DNA from 2 places in the Mumia flava genome. Region 2 is predicted to be linked to the other one. Evidence: riboswitches for the same ligand, from Rfam matches in the RefSeq annotation. Region 2 holds a riboswitch; the other holds the start of a gene.
The links. A riboswitch is a leader RNA that binds a small molecule or an ion and turns the genes downstream of it on or off. The one in region 2 is predicted to bind cyclic di-AMP.
Positions count from the first base shown of each region.

Region 1: linked by a shared signal. The riboswitch ahead of CLV56_RS20080 (C40 family peptidase) and the one ahead of CLV56_RS21390 (transglycosylase family protein) in region 2 are both predicted to bind cyclic di-AMP.

Region 1 is NZ_PGEZ01000004.1:28,177-31,574, reverse strand. Features, by position in the region: gene nadC (carboxylating nicotinate-nucleotide diphosphorylase) at 1-94, shown strand, start outside; gene CLV56_RS20085 (cysteine desulfurase family protein) at 96-1,256, shown strand; cyclic di-AMP (ydaO/yuaA leader) riboswitch at 1,553-1,717, shown strand; gene CLV56_RS20080 (C40 family peptidase) at 1,790-2,296, shown strand; gene CLV56_RS20075 (DUF3048 domain-containing protein) at 2,389-3,398, shown strand, end outside.
Region 2 is NZ_PGEZ01000002.1:262,613-266,010, forward strand. Features, by position in the region: gene CLV56_RS20665 (hypothetical protein) at 1-16, opposite strand, end outside; gene CLV56_RS21380 (APC family permease) at 152-943, shown strand; gene CLV56_RS21385 (amino acid permease) at 985-1,608, shown strand; gene CLV56_RS21390 (transglycosylase family protein) at 1,655-2,116, opposite strand; cyclic di-AMP (ydaO/yuaA leader) riboswitch at 2,120-2,283, opposite strand; gene CLV56_RS15455 (hypothetical protein) at 2,700-3,398, shown strand, end outside.

The DNA of each region.
Region 1 (3,398 bases), on a different contig from region 2:
CGCCGAGTGCGGCGTGGACGTGATCTCGGTGGGTGCCCTGACTCACAGCTCGCCCGCGCTCGACCTGGGACTCGACGTCGCGGTGGTGCGCTGACGTGCGCTATCTCGACGCGGCCGCGACGACTCCGGTCCGGCGTGAGGTGCTCGAGGCGATGTGGCCGTACCTCACCGGCGAGTTCGGCAACCCGTCGAGCCACCACCGGGTCGGGGAGGGGCCCGCGCGGGGTCTCGCGCAGGCGCGGCGGACGGTCGCCGACTGCCTCGGGGCTCGTGCGGGGGAGATCACGTTCACCTCGGGAGGGACCGAGGCGGACAACCTCGCCGTGAAAGGGATCGCGCTGGCGCGGCCGCGAGGTCGTCGCGTGGTCACGAGCGCGGTCGAGCACCCGGCGGTGCTCGAGGCGTGCGCGTACCTCGAGCGCGTCCACGGCTTCGAGGTCGTACGCGTGGGGGTGGACGGCGACGGAGTGGTCGACCTCGACGAGCTTCGCGCCGTGGTCGACGAGCGCACCGCGCTGGTCTCCGTGATGCTCGCGAACAACGAGATCGGGACCGTGCAGCCGGTCGCGCAGGTGGCCGCGATCGCGCACGAGGCGGGGGCCCTGGTGCACACCGACGCCGTCCAGGCGCTCGGCGCGCTCCCGGTGTCCCCGGCCGCCCTGGGCGTCGACGCGCTGTCGCTGTCGGGTCACAAGGCGGGCGCGCCGAAGGGGTCGGGCGTGCTGTGGACCCGCGCCGGCGTCGCCGTCGAGCCCCTCGTGCACGGAGGTGGGCAGGAGCGGGGTCGGCGGTCCGGCACCGAGAACGTCGCCGGGGCGGTGGCGATGGCGGCGGCGATGCGGCTGCTGGAGGGAGAAGGCAGGCTGGGTTCCGACGGTGCGGTGCCGCCGTGGAGCGCCGGGCTGGCTGCGGCGCGGGACGCCTTCGTACGGGCCGTCCTGGCGGGCACGGACGGTGCCCGGCTGACCGGCCACGCGACCGAGCGGCTGCCCGGGCACGCGTCGTTCTGCTTCCCGGGGACGGCGGGGGAGACGGTGCTGCTGACGCTCGAGCAGGACCATCAGGTGATCTGCTCCAGCGGCTCCGCCTGCGCGGCGGGGTCCTCCGACCCCTCACCCGTGCTCCTGGCGCTCGGGATCTCACCGGAGGTGGCCGAGACGGCCGTCCGGTTCACCGCCGGTGGCCCAGGGGACTTCGAGGGGGTCGCGGACGCGGTCGTCGAGGCCGTCCGCCAGGTCGGTTCACTTCGAAACTGATACCGTTCTGTTACGGCCCTGTGATGCTCCTGTGACCAAATGTGAGATGGGTCATGATTTCACCGCGGGATGCCTGAAATCCCAGGGCGGTTTCTCCCACAAAGTGACTTTCTGACGCCTCTGCGGAGGATGTCGCGTTTGCCCCTCATGTCGGGTCTGCCTAGTGTGGCCCGCGGTTCGGCGGACCCCCGCCGCAGACAACTTCATCGGTTCGCCAGGCCCCTGAAGACCTGGTCCACGGAACGTCGGGCGAACAGCATCGTGCACGGGACGCCGAGTCCTGCCCACCCGTCGCACGTCCCCCGTTGCCGAGTGATGAACCCCAGGGCAGGAGCGGAGGAACCAACTTCTGCGTGAACGCCTCACGGCGCTCGCGCTCGGGGTGAAGTCCTCACCAGGACCGGGCCACGTCTCTCGCCCGAACCCGACAGCTCACTTCGCAGGCGTTGCAGGGACACCGAGTGATCATGCTTGCCAACCCCCGTTGGCAGCGCCTCGTCGCGCTGCCCGTCGCGGCTTTTGCCGCTCTTGTCATGGTGTTCGCGACCGTCAGCGTCGTCTCCGCGTCGTCCGCCTCGGCGGCCACCGGGTCGAGCGTCGGCTCGAAGGTCACCGCCAAGAAGAAGCTCACGAAGAAGCAGAAGAAGCGCCTCAAGCGCAAGCGCATCAAGCTGCGTCGGATCAAGAAGATCGACAAGGCCGAGCGCGTCGCCGCACGCCAGAAGGGCGACCCGTACCGCTACGGCGCCTCGGGCCCCGGCTCGTTCGACTGCTCCGGCCTGACGAGCTACTCGTTCAAGAAGGCCGGCATCAAGCTGCCGCGGACCGCGGACTCCCAGTACCACCGCGTGCGCAAGATCAAGAAGCGCAACGCGAAGAAGGGCGACCTGGTGTTCTTCGGCGGCAGCCGCAAGTACCACGTCGGGATCTACTGGGGCAAGAAGCGCATCCTGCACTCGCCCTACTCGGGATCGCGCGTGAAGGTCGAGAAGATCTGGACCCGTTCGTGGTCCGCGGGGACGCTCCGCAAGCGCTTCTGACGCGCTGATCGTCGCGCACCTCCGCGCGACGCGACCGTTCGAAGCAGGGCCGGTGCCGGGTACGGCACCGGCCCTGCTCCACCATAGGGAGCATGCTCGTGACCTCCGACCGCCTGCAGGTGGTGCGCCGCCGCGCCGTCCGCACCACCTCGGCCCTGGCCGGCCTCGTCCTGTCGACCGCGCTGGTCGCCGCCTGCTCGGGCGACGATCCTGAGCCGGAAGCGGCTGCGACGCCGACCCCGACGTCGAGCGGCACCGCCCGCGACGCGGCGACCCTGGTCCGGGCCAACCCGTTCACCGGGGAGGCGGTGCCGGACGGCATCCCGCAGCACCGGGCGTACCTCGTGAAGATCGAGAACACCGACGCCGGTGCCCCGCAGTCCGGCCTGGGCGAGGCCGACCTCGTCGTCGAGGAGCTCGTCGAGGGCGGATTGACCCGGATCGCCGCGTTCTTCTACTCCGACCTCCCCAAGAAGGTCGGACACGTCCGGTCGACCCGGACCACCGACATCGCCCTGGTCTCACCGACCGGCGGCCAGCTCGTCGCCTCCGGCGGGGCCGGCAAGGTCGTCAGCCAGATCCGTGGCGCGGGCGTGAGCTTCGCCAGCGAGGACACCGGCAACCTCGCGCTGACGCGCGACCCCGGCAAGAGCGCGCCGTACGACCGCCTGCTGGACCTGAAGGCGCACGCCGACGCGCAGTCGAGCCCGGGCAAGGCGCCCCAGCCGTACCTGCCGTTCGGCGCGGGTGCGCCCGAGGGCAAGGCGATGCCCAAGGCGTTCGGGGTGCGGTTCTCGCCGACGACCACGACCGCCTGGCGCTGGACCGGCTCGAGGTACACCCGACCCGGCTCGCACGCACCGTCGAGCGACGACTTCAAGCCGGACACCGTGCTCGTGCTCCACACGAAGCAGGCCGACGCCGGCTACCGCGACCCCGCCGGCAACCCCGTGCCCGAGACCGTGCTGACCGGCAACGGCAAGGCGCAGATCATGCACGGCGGCAAGACCTTCACCGCCCGGTGGCACAAGAAGAACGCCAAGGCTCCGTTCCGGTTCACGATCGGGTCGAAGAAACCGCTGCGGCTCCCCGCAGGCAAGGT
Region 2 (3,398 bases):
GCCGATTGGTGCCCACGGCGCCAGGATACGCTGGCATTCGAACTTGTGTTCGACAGCCTGAGGTATCCGGCGAACGCGTCGCGCGTCGAATTGCGGAGGAGGCCGCACGGGCAGAGTGTTGTCGGGCATCGTGCGCACCGAGGAGGTTGCCGTGACGACCGACCCCCAAGACGGACCCCCCTCGAGCGCCGGCACCGGCCGGGAGGGCGACGGCGGCACGGACAGCAGCACCGAGCTGCGACGGTTCATGACGCCGAGGCTGCTGCTGCTCTTCGTCGTCGGCGACATCCTCGGGACCGGGGTGTACGCCCTGACCGGACAGGTGGCGGGCGAGGTCGGGGGCGCGGCCTGGCTGCCGTTCCTGGTGGCGTTCGCGATCGCGACGCTCACCGCCTTCTCGTACCTCGAGCTGGTCACGAAGTACCCGCAGGCCGCCGGCGCCGCGCTCTACACCCACAAGGCCTTCGGCGTGCACTTCCTGACGTTCCTCGTGGCCTTCACGGTGATGTGCTCCGGCATCACGTCGGCCTCGACCGCGTCGCGGGTCTTCGCGCTCAGCTTCGACCAGGGGTTCGGGCTCGGGCTCCCGACGGGCGGCATCCTCGTGCTCGCCCTCGCGTTCATGATTCTCCTGGCGCTGATCAACCTGCGGGGCGTCGCGCACGGGGTGATGACGAATGTCGTGCTGACCCTCGTCGAGCTGACCGGCCTGCTCCTCGTGCTCGCGGTCGGGGTGTTCGCGATGACCCAGGGTGACGCGGACTTCTCACGCGCGGTCGCGTTCGACACGCCCGACGACAAGAACGTCTTCCTGGCCGTCACCACGGCGACGTCGCTCGCGTTCTTCGCGATGGTCGGGTTCGAGGACTCGGTGAACATGGCCGAGGAGACCAAGGACCCGGTCCGCACCTTCCCACCGATCATCCTCAGCGGGCTGAGCTGACGATCGCCGGCATCACGTACGTCCTGGTCTCGATCACGGCGGTGGCGCTGGTCCCGGTCGGCGACCTCGCGGAGTCCGAGACGCCGCTGCTGACCGTCGTGGAGATCGGTGCACCGAGCCTGCCGGTGGACGACATCTACCCGTTCATCACGATGTTCGCGGTCGCCAACACCGCGCTGATCAACATGCTGATGGCCAGCCGCCTGCTGTACGGGATGGCGCGGCAGCGCGTCCTGCCGCCGGCGCTCGCGCACGTGGGCCGGCGCAGCCGGACGCCGTGGGTGGCGATCCTGTTCACCACGGCGATCGCCCTGGGCCTCATCACCTGGGTGTTCGGTGCGAGCGAGAACGCCGTCACCGTGCTCGGCGGCACGACCGCGCTGCTGCTGCTCGCGGTGTTCGCGGTCGTCAACGTCGCCGTGCTGGTGCTGCGGCGGCACCACGTCGACTCCGACCACTTCCACGCGCCGACGGTGTTGCCGGTGCTCGGCGCGATCACCTGCGTGTACCTCGTGACGCCGCTGTCCGGGCGGGACGCAGCGCAGTACGAGGTGGCCGGCGTCCTGCTGGGCGTCGGCGTCGTGCTGTGGGCGACGACGTGGGTGCTGAACCGCGCGATCTACGGCCGCAAGACGTTCGTGCAGGATCCCGGCGACCTCGAGTGACGGAGGCGGCCACGATCGCGGCCGCCTCCGCCGGTCGGGCCGGTGGTCACCAGAACTTCTTGCGCCACCAGCGCGGGAAGTGCCCGATCGCGTTCTTCTTGGCGAGGCGGTCGCTCTTGCGGAAGCCCTGCCACTTGACGCGCTTGTGCTTGCCGCCCAGCCCCAGCTTGCGGGAGCAGGACGGCCACGCGCCCCAGCCCTGGCCCTTGAGCACGCGCTCGGCGATCACGATCTGCTGACGGCGCTTGGCGTTGTCCGCGTACCGCGCGAACCGCTTGCCGCCGTAGCCGCGCCACGTGCTCGAGCTGAACTGGAGGCCACCGTGGTAGCCGTTGCCGGTGTTGATGTGCCAGCGCGCACCGGACTCGCACCGGGAGAGCTTCTGCCAGGTCCGGTCGCTCGCGGCGCTCGCAGCACCACCGGACGCAACCAGGAGACCGAAGGCGAGGGCGAGCGCAGCCAGGACCGAGACAGCCGCGCGCCCCACGTTCCGAGGGACGAAATGCATGGTGAGTTCCTTCGCCACGCCTGCGAGGTGAGCTGTCGGGTTCGGGCGGAAGGTGCCCGGTCTCCCGGCGCGGGACGGGCCCGCACCAGGGAACTTCACCCCAGGAGCCACGGCGGCGCCGCGTCTCCGGAATTGGTTCCCCCACTCCCGCTCGTCGTTCCAGATCGGTTCGTCGGCTCGGGGGCCGACCTTGCAGAGACGGTGCGTCCGGCCCGAGCGGGACTCGGCGTGGTCGAACGAACCTCCGCCAGGGTAAGCACCCGAATCAAGCCAAACCCGTCACATCGGACATCTCACGTGCCGCGTGTCGGTGCGGAGCACGCGGTCCGGCCGGCGTACGGCCCGGGTGGGCGGTGAGCTGGTTCCCACCCGGTCGCGGCGGAGGTGAGTGGGTTCCCACGCGGTCCCGGCGGAGGTGAGCTGGTTCCCACCCAACCCGGTCGCGTGGGAACCAGCTCACCGACGGCCGTACGACTCGCCGCCCGCACCTGCGTTGGTCCACACGCTGCTGGTGTTGGGCGGTTGTCCACAGTCACGGCTCCGACGGTCCACACCGGATGCCGCCTGCGCCTGGAATGGACCCATGCCAGCCCCGACGCCGGTCCCGCCCTGCCTCTCCGACGGCCCGTTCTCGTACCGACAGGCCCGCGAAGCCCGGCTCTCGAAGAAGGTCCTGCACGGCCAACGGTTCCGTCGGGTCTTCCCCGAGGTGTGGGTGCTGCGCGACCACGGGATGACCCTGCTGGACTGGATCACAGCTGCGTCGCTCGCCGTCCCCGATGACGCCCACCTGACCGACGCGGCGCGGATGGTCGCGCTCGGCTACGACGACCTGCCGTTCCGCCCGATCTGCTTCGTCCTGGAGCGTGACCACCACGTCGACATCGACGGCATCCTCGTGCACCGGACACTCCGGCTGCCGCCGTGCGACGACATCGGAGTCACGCCTGCCGCGGCGTTCGTCGGGTGCTGTGCGCACGAGGCGATGATCGATCTAATCGCCCTCGGCGACTGGCTCGTGCGCCACGGCCACGCCTCCGTGCCCGAGATCGTCGAGCTCGCGACCGAGGACGCCTGGCGGCCCGGGGCCGAACGCGCCCTCGAGGTCGTACGCCTGCTCGACCCGAGGGCCCGCTCACCCCGGGAATCGAAGCTGAGGGCGTGCCTCGTGGTGGCGGGCCTGCCGAAGCCCGAGTGCAACGTCGACCTCGTCGTCGACGACCGCAGACTCGGGTGCGTCGACCTCCTCTATCGCCGCTGGCTGCTCGTCGTCGAGTACGAG